One region of the Macrococcus brunensis genome, then DNA from elsewhere that is predicted to be linked to it. Evidence: riboswitches for the same ligand, from Rfam matches in the RefSeq annotation. Region 1 holds a riboswitch; each other region holds the start of a gene.
The links. Region 1 has a riboswitch for thiamine pyrophosphate ahead of MGG13_RS00535 (thiamine phosphate synthase). Riboswitches for the same ligand answer to the same signal wherever they lie in the genome.

Region 1 (4,227 bases):
CGTTGTTAACTCCTTTATTCGAAAATGGTCTAACAAAGGTTCGCGTCTGCCTAGAATCAGCTGAGCCATATAATGGCCTGTAATAGCGGACAGCAGTATACCGTTACGGTAATGACCGGTCGCTACATATAAGCCTTCAGAACACTCATCCAAGTAGAGCTGATGGTTCCGTGTAAAGGGGCGCACACCGCTATAAGTCCGTATAATTTCACCTGCTGCTAAAGACGGTAGCATTTTCTGACTTTCTTCCAGCAGCCAGGCGATGCCGCTGTCTGAGACGTAGTTCTCCCGGTCAGGCTGACTGGTCGCACCAATAAGATAATGATGATTGGCCTTAGGCACGATATAGCAGCCATTTGTGCCAAACAGGGAAGGCCGTAAATGCAGAGTAGGATGATACATGTAACAGACTTCTCCGCGCATCCCTGTCACTGGAAGATGAATATTCAGCATGCGGAGTAAATCCTGTGACCAGGCGCCTGCTGCGATCAGTAGTTTAGCGCTCTGCAACTGCTGCTGATGAATAGAAACTGTGTAATCGTCAGACTTCCGGATATTCAGTACTTCATCATGATAAAAATCGACATGACTGAGCGTGGCTTTTAAAGCCCGTGTATAGCGCGCAGCATCTATCTGCCCGTCGTCCGGAATGTAAATACCAGATGTACCCGTAATACCTGGGTGCAGTTGCGTCAATTCCTTTGTATTTAACTGTCTGATATTGCTGTCTGTCTGAGAGAGAAAATGGAACTGTCGCTCAAATAGCGGCTGATCTTCCATACAGCTTAAGTATTTAATTAGACCATGCTGTTTGAGATGGATCTGATGACCGGTCTCTGCCTCAAGCTGACTGATCACTTCAGGCATCATTGCGCGACCTGCCATCGATAGACGATAGAGCGCATTGTCCTCGTAAAATTCATTCTGAGCACCGAGCATGCCGCCCGCTGCATAGGAGGCGCGCCTGCCCGGCTCATTACGGTCGATTACAGCAATAGATAGGTCTCGCGGCAGGTTTCTGGCGATAGATAATCCGATAACACCTGCGCCCACGATGATTAAATCATATTTCTTGATAACATCACCTTCATTCGTCAGCATTCAAATAACCGGATGCCTGCATACCCGACAAACTCCGCTGGCAGCTGTGGTAGTGTTTCGGCCGTAATACCACCCAGCGCTATCAGCGGCAGTCCTGTTGCGAGTGCTTCTTTTATTTCAAGTGGTGTGCGGGGAACTTGAGCAGGTTTTGACGGCGTAGGAAAGAGATGACTGTAGAGACCATAGTCCAGATGATGCCAGAGTGCTTCCTGGCATGCTGACACACTATGCACAGCCATACTGACTGATAACTGTGGCCGCTTTTCTTTCAGATTATAAGCTGTCCTATCACCTTGACGGAAGTGGATGCGTGACAGCTGGAAAAAATTGAGCAACGTCACATCACTATGGACAATCAGCTTCTTTTTGTCGAAACCTGCCTGCAGTAAAGACTGGATGACAATATAAGCATCATCACTGTCACTGAGCCTTAAAATGACCCCGTCGATAAAAGGTTCAATAGTTAATAAGTGCTTGATAAGCCGTTGAGGTGGCCGCTCAGGTGTAATAGCAATTTTTAGCATCATCCATTCCTCCAAAAAAAGATCCCTGGCATAAAATGCACAGGGACCTTGAAGTCTCACATATTATGCTTCCCTACGTTGGTGTTAACCATATCAGGTTCAAAGAGTTGGACATCTGTCCTCTCAGCTCTCAATAGAGCACCTCCAGCAGTTTATTCAGTTATGACTTTAGAGTAGCACTTATTAAATTTAAGTGCAATGCATGTTGTTTCATGTGGATGCGACGGTGGAAGAGTATAATGAAGTTAAAGGAGGAGAACCTATGTTATTACTACAGTTTCTGCAGAGTGAGCTGACCATTGATATCGGTCTTTTTGAAAATGAAGATCAGATTAAAGAGTGGCTTCATTTACTGCCCGTTTACGTTGAAGATGGTGTCTATTTTTTAGATGGCGATAAGCTGAATGATTACAGTGAAATCAAGTTTATGAACAGTCGTTATCCGCTGACAAGCTTCAGTTTTGATAACAGTGAATCCATCTTGGTCACTTGGACTGAAATCCCTGTTATTCCGCTGTCAGAAGGACTCATCCCAGGCGCTACAAAAGTAGATGCTTATTCAATTGACAATGAAGATGTCAAAGATTATATTACAAGCCGCGAGGAAGCGGTTGATGCAGTTATGGAGTATTATCATAAGCAGAATAAACAGATTGACCGAGCAGGACATGCATCAGAAGATGGTGAATATCTAATGCTGGATGGTAAGTTCCTCGCGCACTTAGATCCGATATTTGTCGACCAGTGGAAAAAACGCGAGTCGCTTGAATTATTTATTCAGACATTCGAAGAAGAATAAGAAAATGCCAATCGGATGATTGGCATTTTTTAGTTGATTCTATTATCACAAGTGCCTGTTTTAATGACTTGCAGTCCGTCATATAAAGATCACATATAATGCGGTGTAGACACCTGTACTTCTTCATGTATACTCAACGTCCACGACCATTATCTCTCTAAAATCTGGAATAGCATTTTAATGGCAGCAGCTGCAATCAGAGCTGCAAGTATATAGCGCAGCACCAACTGATTTGTTTTTTTAGAGATCCGTGTGCCGACAGGTGCCATGATTAGGCTGGTGATGACAAGGGGAATCATCAAGACGAAATCCACGTCTCCTGTTACTGCTTTAATCAGAAAAGTGCCGATAGAAGAGATAAAGGCAATAATAATACTGCTTGCGACCACACTTCTAAAAGGTGCACGGAATAAAGCGAGCAGCACGGGCACAATAATAAAAGCACCACCAGCACCCACGATGCCCGACAGAAAACCGATTAAAGCAGCCGTAACGAATAACAACACTGGATTGAACTGTGTTGTTGTCTGTTCGGGTCTTACTTTGACAAACATGAGAATAACAGCGAGTATAGCGAGACCCGTATAGACGATATTGATAATACTTTCATCAAAAAGAGAAGCACTGTACGCACCGCCTATACTGCCGAGTAGAATCCCTATTCCCATCGGCACAATCAGCTGACGCCTCGCATCCGGATTACTGCGCTGGCTGATACTGCCGCTCAGCGTGCTGAAGAATACCTGTGCTGCTGTCAGACCGCTGGCAAGATGCGGCGTGATCGTATCGATACCGAAGAAGGGCGGAATAAAGAGCAGCATCGGAAAGATAATGATAGCCCCGCCAATACCGACCAGCCCGGACACAAACGCGCCGATAGCACCGATGAAGAGCAGCAGGATGAAAAGCATCATCGTCTATTCCACTCAATCATTCCGCCTTGAACATTCGTTGTGTTCATTCCTGCTTCACTTAAATACTGACAAGCCATCCCTCTTCGGTTGCCTGAACGGCAGATAATGACGTAATCATCTGTCTCATTGAACTCGGATGTTCTCGCTTCAAGTTCTGATAACGGAATATTGAGCGCTTCGTCAATCCCATCTACTGAAAATTCATCTCGTTCACGGACATCAATCAGCTTGATATCTGCCTGCTGCATGAGCAACTGTTCTAAACTTTTAACTGTGATTGTTTTCATATGCTCTACCTGCTTTTGATCAACAGATTGACAGCTTCTTTAACGAGCTCATCTGTATCTTCATTATTTTTAACATTCTCTTTGACACATTCCGCTAAGTTCTCGCTGACGATCACACCAATCAGTCTTTCGATGCCGCTACGGGAAGCACTCAGCTGCGTCACCACTTCTCTGCAGTCTTTTTCTTCTTCCATCATTTTTAAGACCCCGTTCAACTGACCTTGCAGACGTTTTAAACGGTTAATAGTATTTTTATCGTATTTCATATCATCCCTGCTTTCTAATTTTTTCAGTGTTTTTACTATATACCCCCTGCGGTATCAATGTCAATTAAAAAATACCTTGTGGGGTATTTGACAAATCATTTAAATCGTAATATGATACCCCCATAGGTATTAATGAACAGGAGGAAAACACGATGAGACGTATTGTTATTGTAGGAGGGGTTGCAGGTGGCGCATCTGCAGCAGCCCGTTTAAGAAGGCTGAATGAAGAAGACCACATCACTTTAATAGAAAGAGGACCGCATGTATCTTTTGCGAACTGCGGTTTACCCTATTATATCGGTGATGAAATAACAGATAGAAGTAAATTACTGATAC
Region 2 (4,227 bases), 370 kb from region 1:
AATGATACGCCACAGGAAAAAGCTGAAGACGAAACAAAGGAAGCAGCTGTACTCTCATAAGACATCCTTCTTACTCACACCCCACTCGCCCTTTCAAACGTGCTGTCTGGAAGGGTTTTTTATTTTGATATCATTTTGTAATGCTAACGTAATTTAAAGAGCCGACTTATCATTTTTCTGTAACCATAGAAATCATAAAGCGTGCTAAAGTAATATCAAGATTAAACAAAGACGGGAGACAACACAGAAATGAATAGATTATCAGTCATTGTCGGTGCTGTCATTTTGTCTGGCATTGTAGCAACAACGAATGCTGAAGCAAAAATGCAAAATTTGCAGATGGATGAATCGGTTTGGTCAATTACAGATAAATATGATAGAACGATTGAGAACATAGAAAAAATCAACGCGGTTGATACCACTCTAATTACACCTAATCCGAAAGTAGAAGTCCTTGTAAATGGAAAATACAAAGTGATTAAGGGCGATACAATACCAGAAATAGCCGACAAGTGTGATGTATCAGTTAAACAGATCCATCATTTAAATCATATAACAGAAGAACAAAAGTTGACTGAAGGTCGCACACTTCAAGTGAATGAGAACTGAAATTAACCCTCTGAGTTAATTTCTTTTTTTATAAAAAGAATCCAATCATAACTTTTTGTAACGATAGCGTAATATTACGCTTTTATTTTATATATATCTGTAACCTATGAAATATTTTATTCTGATATATTGTTATTAATGAAAAAAGACCATCCCTAGGAGGAAAACATTTATGAAAAAAGTATTGGCGGCATCGACTGCAGTAGCGGTAGCAGGATCTTTCGTAGCAACAGCAAATGCAGCAGAGTACACAGTTAAATCTGGAGATACACTTTGGGCGATTTCACAGCAATATGGTACTTCAGTTGCAAATCTTAAAGCTGAAAATGGTTTAACTTCTAATCTGATCTTACCGAAACAAGTTTTAAAAATTAATGAAAAAGCTGTTAAAGCGGAAAATCATGATACAACAGTCTATCATATCGTTGCAGGCGATACTTTAGGGAAAATCGCTGCTCAGTTCAATGTAACAGTAGCAGATCTTAAAGCCTGGAATAACTTATCATCTGATTTAATCATTGCAGGTAAAACTCTAGTAGTGGGTGGTCAACAAGCAGCACCAGTAAAAACATACCAGGCGCCAGTACAGCAGGCGGCACCAGTAAAAACATATCAGGCACCAGCACAGCAGGCGGCACCAGTAAAAACATACCAGGCGCCAGTACAGCAGGCAGCACCAGTGAAAACATATCAGGCACCAGCTCAACAAGCTCCAGCATATCAAGCGCCTAAAGCAGCGACAACTCAAACTTCAGCTGCTTCATACGCTACAAATTCAAGCGTAGATGCTCATTTAAAATTAATTATGCAACGTGAATCAGGCGGTAACCCACGTGCGGTCAACCCAGCTGGTTACTACGGTTTATTCCAGTTTTCACCAACAACTTGGGCTGCTGTCGGCGGCACAGGTAACCCGGCTAATGCTTCTGTTGAAGAACAATGGAAACGTGCTCGCATCCTTTATACACAATACGGTGCACAGCACTGGAGCACAGCTTACTAATCATTCAAGACTATCTGCGGATAGTCTTTTTTTATTTGCATTCAAACCTTGAGTTCTATATGCTTAACATAACAATATATCTATTACTGCTAGGGGTGCCTGATGGCTGAGATGACGATGTCAAACCCTTTACCTGATCTAGATAATGCTAGCGTAGGAAAGCGGTCGTGCTTAAAGACCTTTTTCTGCAGAAATAGGTCTTTTTTATTTTGAAGGAGGAATCACTATGTTTACAGATGAACTACAACAGGAAGCGGCGCCTATTATTGATGCCATTTATCATGATCCTTTTATTAAAGGTATCATCAACGGGGATATTTCGAAGGATGCGATTCGTCATTATTTGAAAGCAGATCACCTCTATTTAAATGAATTTGCTAAAATCTATAGTCTCTTAATTGCGAAATTAGATGATAAAGAAGATATACGTTTTCTGCTCGAGCAGATTGACTTTGTCGTCAACGGCGAAGTGACTGCCCATTATACGATGGCAGATTATGTCGGGGAGGACTATGCATCGATTATCGAAGGCGGCGAGTGGTATCCGGCGAGCGATCACTATATCAAACATATGTACTACAATGCTTTTAAATATGATGATGCAAGTTTCACCATCTGTGCGATGGCCCCTTGTCCTTATGTTTACCAACAGCTGGCTTTAAAAATAAAAGAAAATCATGATTTAATAGGTAATCCTTTAAAAGACTGGGTGGATTTCTATGCGGTGAATATGGATGAGTTGATGGGTCATCTGAACCGCTGGGTCAATCGTTTTGCTGAAACAACGACCGAGCAGAATAAAGCTATTTTAAGACGTAATTTCCTTGAAAGCTGTGTTCACGAAAGAAGATTTTTCGCGATGTCATATCATCAGGAGAAATGGAATGTTTAAAACAGCACTCTCTATTGCAGGAACAGATCCGACTGGCGGCGCCGGTACAATTGTTGATGTTAAAGTCTTTCAGTCAAGAGGTGTTTACGGGATGAGCGCCATTACCAGTATCGTCGCTCAGAATACGCGCGGCGTACAGCAGGTCTTTGACCAGCCGGTGCATGTTCTGGAAGCTCAGCTTGAGAGCATCTATAGTGATATTGTGCCGGACGCTGTTAAAACAGGCATGCTTGCATCAAGTGAAGTCATGGATGTCGTAAGACCTTATATCGAGAAGCACCGTATTCCTTATGTCATTGATCCGGTCATGGTTGCAAAAAGCGGTGACGATCTGCTGGATGATGCAGGAAAGAACGCGGTACGCTATAAACTGCTGGATCTCGCAACAGTAGCTACACCAAACTTGCCGGAACTGGAACGTATTTTGAATATGAAGGTCGAAACGAGAAGTGATATCGACCGCGCCGGTCACATCTTTCTGAATGAAATCGGTAGTCAGTCTGTCATCGTAAAAGGGGGACATATGGAGGGCGATGCCATTGATTATCTTTTTACCAAAAAGGGTGTCACTGAGCTGCCAGCCAAAAGAATCGCGACTCATCATACACACGGCACGGGCTGCACGTTCAGCGCTGTCATTACAGCGGAACTTGCGAAAGGCCGCTCTATAGAAGACAGTGTCAGAACGGCTAAAGCCTATATCACGAGCGCGATTCTTAACAACCCGGGACTCGGCCACGGTAATGGACCGGTCAATCATTTCAGCTATCAGGAGGAAGAATATGAGACTCAATCAAATCAGACAAAATAATCCCCTTATCATCTGCCTGACGAATGATGTCGTCAAGAACTTCACTGCTAATGGTCTACTGGCGCTTGGTGCGAGTCCGGCTATGGCGACGGAAGTCGAAGAGCTGGAAGATTTTATTAAGCATGCAGGGGCAGTCCTTATCAATATCGGCTCACTGACTAAAGAAAGTATGCCTTCCATGGAAAAAGCGGCAGAAGCAGCAAATAAGTTTGGCGTTCCAGTCGTTCTGGATCCAGTTGCCTGCAGCGCGACAGCATTTAGAAAAAATTTCTGTCTGAAACTTATCGAGAACTATGATATCAGTGTCATCCGAGGCAATGCGTCAGAGCTAAAAGGGCTGATTGAAGAGGCGACAATGAAAGGGACGGATAGTGACTTATCACTTGATACAGTCGCAATCGCACAGGTAGCAGGTGGGCAGCTGGAGACTGCGGTAATCGTGACAGGCGCGCAGGATGCTGTTTATGCACAGGGCAAGGTGAAAAAGCTGTCGAACGGCACGGAGATGCTGACTAAAGTCACGGGCGGAGGATGTTTATTAGGGGCAATTGTATCCGCTTTTATATATAATGAGGTTGAACCGACATTAGATGATTTAGTCGAAGCTGTCTCTTATTACAATGTTGCAGCTGAGCGTGCTGAATCACTTGATAATGGCACTTTGCCGGGCCATTTTCAGATCAATCTGCTGGATATGTTGAACAGCATAGATGAAAATGACGTAGCAGAGAATATGCGAGTGGAAGAAGTGAGCTAATTGGAATTTAAGCGTGAGATGTTACAACTATATTTTATTTGCGGTACCAATAATACTGAAGATATTGAAACGGTTCTTGAAGAAGCCTTAAAAGCAGGCATCACTTTGTTTCAATTCAGAGAAAAAGGGACAGGCGCATTAGCTGGGGAAGAAAA
Region 3 (4,227 bases), 940 kb from region 1:
TTCTATACTATGTGTAATCATGAGCACGGTCCGTTTTTCTACTGCCAGTATTTCTTTCAGCCATGCCTGCATGTCGTAACGTGTGATTTCATCCAGCGCAGAAAAAGGTTCATCCAGTAGCATCAATTCGCCTGGTGTATTGAGTGCGCGCAGAAACGAAACACGCTGCTTCATACCACCGCTTAAACTATCCGGATAATGTTCTCGGATTTCGTCAAAGCCGCTTCGTTCTAATAGTTCATCCAGTCGTCCAGCTGTATCTCCTTTGATTTCACTGCCAAGTGCGATATTATCGGCTACTGTCCGCCAAGGCATAAGAGACGGTGTCTGAGGCATGTAGGCAACATGACCAGTACGACCCACAACACTTCGACCTTCTAAAATTACTTCCCCTGTATCCGGCACTAATAGTCCGCCAATAATATTGAATATCGTCGATTTACCACTGCCGGAAGGCCCTAAAATGGTGACAAACTCACCTTCCTGAACTTCCAGATTCACTTGAGATAAGACTTGGTTAGTGCCAAACATATGACTGATATCCTTCAGAATAAGCTTAGTCATGTTTCCACCTCACTGTCAGCTTCTCTAAGAACCTGATCACGCCGAATATGATAAGCGCAAATATAACAATCCAGCCTATCGCAACAAAGACCCGGTCAACCTGAAAGGCACGCTGCGCGATAATCATATATTTGCCGAGGCCTTTATCACTGCCCAGCCACTCTGAAATAATGGCCCCCATAACGGAATAGGTACCCGCAATCTTGAGGCCATTAAACAAAAATGGCATACTACCAGGCCATTCCAGTTTTCTGAAAATCTGCATACGGCTCGCACCTGAAATCAGCATATACTTCTTCAGATCTTTATCGACCGATTTGAATCCTTCAAGAAGACTGACCGTCACTGGAAAGAAACAGACGAGTGTAATGACGATAAGTTTTGGCAGAAGGCCAAAACCAAACCAGATGACGAGAAGCGGTGCTATAACAATGACCGGTACATTCTGACTGACCACAAGCAGCGGATAGATGAACGGCTCAAGCGCAGGCACAAGATGCAGAATGACAGCCATCATGACGCCAAACACAATCGACATCCCTAAACCCTCCAGCACAAGAAGTACAGTCGGTATAAGATCATCTTTATAATCCGGAAAAGCTGTAACAAATGCTGATGCAATAGCGCTCGGTGCTGGTAGTGTATAACTGTCTACATTGAGTAGTCGTACGAGCACTTCCCATAGTGCCAGCAGCACCACAATAAAAAGAGTAAACTTTAAATAGTATTTCATCTGTATTTTTTGACGAGTTCAGCCATCGATGCAACTTCAGCATGATAAAACTTGACTTGAGAGATGACACTGACAATACCTTCAGCCATCATCTTGTTGTTCATCTCTTCAATGAGCTGCAGGAGTTCCGGCATATTCCCTTCTATTGTTGTATCAAGCGGATTCACGACATAAGGCAGACCACTCGCCTGAATGACTTCAATGGCCTTATCGACATAAGGAATCACATCTTCACCGTTCGGTGTCTTCGGTATAATCTGGATGCTCATCAATGTATTAGCCATTAGTTCCCCTCCACAAATTCATTGGTAAATGCTTCTTCAGCATTGAAATCTTTTTTAATGATTTTATTCTCTTTCATAAACTGTGCAAAGTTCTCCCAGACTTTCTTATCCTGTACGCCCCACTCTTTTGCATCGTCCTGATACTTATCTTTCAAGTATTCCTGACTCTTATAAACCAGTTCTTTACTCTCTTTTAATTCAGGTGCTTCTTTAAGTAAAATATCAGCGCTTGCTTTTGGGTCTTTAATCGCAAACTCGTAGCCTTCCTGAACAGACGCCATAAAGGCATCGACTGTTTCCTTATCAGACTGGATATATTTTTCATTTGCAATGATGACCGGCGTATAGTAATCGAGGTTTTTGTCGTAATCTGTTAAATACTGCATGTTGACTTTTTCGCCGCGTGTCTCTGCTTCAATACCGGTCCAGGCATAGTAAACCCAGGCAAAATCGATATTTTTCTTAGAGGCTGTGAAGAAATCGGTATTACCCATATTGACGACTTTGACGTCTTTAACATCTGCTCCGTCTTTTTTCATAACGGCATCAATAATCGGTTTCTCAATCGGCGCACCCCAGCCGCCATAAGTCTTACCGGCATAGTCTTTAGGTGATTTAATATTTTTAGAGGCAAGACTCATAAACCCGCTCGTATTGTGCTGAATAATCGCTCCGATTGATTTGACCGGCACGCCTTCCGTACGTTCCTGAGTAACTTGTTCCTGCGCGCTGATACCAAACTGAACTTTGTTGGCAGCAACGAGCTGGTCTGCTGTCACGTCTCCAGGTGTTTTAATCGTTACGTCAAGACCATGTTCTTTAAAATAGCCTTTGTCTTTAGCCACGTAAATACCCGTGTGATTCGTGTTAGGTGTCCAGTCAAGCATCAGTGTTACTTTTTTCAGTTCTTTTGAATCTTTCTTTTCTTCTTTCTTCTCGCCTTGATCACTGCAGCCTGCTAATAAAATCAGACAGCTTGCGCCTACTAATAATTTCTTCATCAGTTTTCCTCCATTAAAAAAACACAACCTGCTGAGGTTGTGTTTGAGACACTTCCCTCCGTCAGCATTATCTGACCAGGTTAAAAGGGTTTAGGATAAAATCCAGTCTCAGCACGAAGCTCCCCTAGTGTTTTTATGATTTATTTAAATTGTAACATAAGATCATTGAATTCGAGCTGTGTAATTTTCATCTCTGTCTGAGATAAATTCGGGCTATAGCCGTCGATCTGTTCTGCGTAGCTTGGTGTCTCTGTATCCTGATAGACAATACCTGTCACGAGGCCGTCATGCTCCATTACGGTTGATAACGCCTGAGATTTATTAGTAGGGTCGTAACCTTCAATGTCAGCGATTTTAGTCAGGTTTTCCTTGAACCAGTCGTACGTATTAATTTTGTTATAAGTGACACATGGTGAGAAAACATTGATAAAAGAGAATCCTTTATGCTGAATACCCGCTTCAATAATCGCCGTCAGTTCTTTAATATCTGATGAGAAACTTTGTGCGATAAATGTTGCACCACTTGTGATTGCCAGTTCAAGAGGCGATACATTCTTTTCAATAGAGCCTTTAGGTGTCGTCTTCGTCACAAAACCGTGCGCTGAACTCGGTGAAGTCTGTCCTTTTGTCAGTCCATAAATCTGGTTATCCATGACAATGTAAGTTAAGTCAATGTTACGGCGCAACGCATGAATCGTATGACCCATACCAATCGCGAAACCATCTCCGTCACCACCAGAAGCGATGACTGTCAGTTCCTGGTTGGCCATCTTCACACCTTGAGCAAGCGGTAATGCACGTCCATGGATGCTGTGGAAGCCGTATGAATTGATATATCCTGATAAACGGCCTGAGCAGCCGATACCGGTAATAACAGCGAGGTTCTCCGGCTCAAGGCCGACTCCTGCTGCTGCTTTTTGGATAGCGGCCTGCACAGAGAAATCTCCGCAGCCCGGACACCAGTTAGGTTTTACTGTATTTCTGAAATCTTTGAATGTTGCCATTATTTGTCGACTCCTTCATTCACCACTGTATTGATCTTATCTTCAATATCATGCGGCAGGAATGGTGTTCCGTCATATTTGACGAAACTAGTTATTTTATTCTGATGCTGTGTATTCATTCTGATGATCTGAGCAAGCTGACCTTGATAGTTGTTTTCTGCTACGATGACTTTTTTCGCTTTATCAAGCGCAGACTGTACTTCTTCTGTCGGGAACGGGTGCAGCTGTCTGATCTGCATGTGGTTGACTTTAAGATCTGTACGCATCATTGCTTCTTCAATCGCACCATGAGTAGAAATAAAACCAATAACAAGGATATCAGCGTCGTCGTGACCCCCGCTTTCTACAACAGGCTGTTCAATTTTCAGCGCTTCAATTTTACGCATACGTTTTTCCATCTGTTTAATACGGTTAACAGGTGATTCAGATGGCTTTCCATCTTCAGCGTGCTCAACACCTGTTACGTGATGGATGCCGTTTTTCGTTCCAGGCAATGTACGTGGAGAGACACCTGTTTCTGTCACTTCATAGCGCTTGAAGTAATCTTTCGTCTCTGCATCCGGTACGTCACTGACAATATTGCCGCGGCGGATATCGATGCGGTTGTAATCCAGCTCAGGGACCGTCTGCTTACCGAGTGA

Region 2: it holds a riboswitch for thiamine pyrophosphate, as region 1 does, so the genes downstream of both, tenA (thiaminase II) here and MGG13_RS00535 (thiamine phosphate synthase) in region 1, are expected to answer to the same signal.
Region 3: it holds a riboswitch for thiamine pyrophosphate, as region 1 does, so the genes downstream of both, MGG13_RS05375 (ABC transporter substrate-binding protein) here and MGG13_RS00535 (thiamine phosphate synthase) in region 1, are expected to answer to the same signal.

The regions. Positions count from the first base shown of each region.
Region 1 is NZ_CP092179.1:105,255-109,481, forward strand. It holds gene MGG13_RS00530 (NAD(P)/FAD-dependent oxidoreductase) at 1-1,101, opposite strand, end outside; gene thiS (sulfur carrier protein ThiS) at 1-1, opposite strand, end outside; gene MGG13_RS00535 (thiamine phosphate synthase) at 1,095-1,628, opposite strand; TPP riboswitch at 1,679-1,781, opposite strand; gene MGG13_RS00540 (hypothetical protein) at 1,888-2,424, shown strand; gene MGG13_RS00545 (sulfite exporter TauE/SafE family protein) at 2,574-3,338, opposite strand; gene MGG13_RS00550 (rhodanese-like domain-containing protein) at 3,335-3,625, opposite strand; gene MGG13_RS00555 (metal-sensitive transcriptional regulator) at 3,631-3,891, opposite strand; gene MGG13_RS00560 (FAD-dependent oxidoreductase) at 4,044-4,227, shown strand, end outside.
Region 2 is NZ_CP092179.1:1,859,946-1,864,172, reverse strand. It holds gene MGG13_RS09870 (single-stranded DNA-binding protein) at 1-60, shown strand, start outside; gene MGG13_RS09865 (LysM peptidoglycan-binding domain-containing protein) at 250-609, shown strand; gene MGG13_RS09860 (transglycosylase family protein) at 782-1,612, shown strand; TPP riboswitch at 1,694-1,789, shown strand; gene tenA (thiaminase II) at 1,839-2,504, shown strand; gene thiD (bifunctional hydroxymethylpyrimidine kinase/phosphomethylpyrimidine kinase) at 2,497-3,315, shown strand; gene thiM (hydroxyethylthiazole kinase) at 3,287-4,072, shown strand; gene thiE (thiamine phosphate synthase) at 4,073-4,227, shown strand, end outside.
Region 3 is NZ_CP092179.1:1,044,575-1,048,801, reverse strand. It holds gene MGG13_RS05390 (ABC transporter ATP-binding protein) at 1-564, opposite strand, end outside; gene MGG13_RS05385 (ABC transporter permease) at 557-1,297, opposite strand; gene MGG13_RS05380 (thiamine-binding protein) at 1,294-1,581, opposite strand; gene MGG13_RS05375 (ABC transporter substrate-binding protein) at 1,581-2,582, opposite strand; TPP riboswitch at 2,619-2,718, opposite strand; gene MGG13_RS05370 (2-oxoacid:ferredoxin oxidoreductase subunit beta) at 2,723-3,586, opposite strand; gene MGG13_RS05365 (2-oxoacid:acceptor oxidoreductase subunit alpha) at 3,586-4,227, opposite strand, start outside.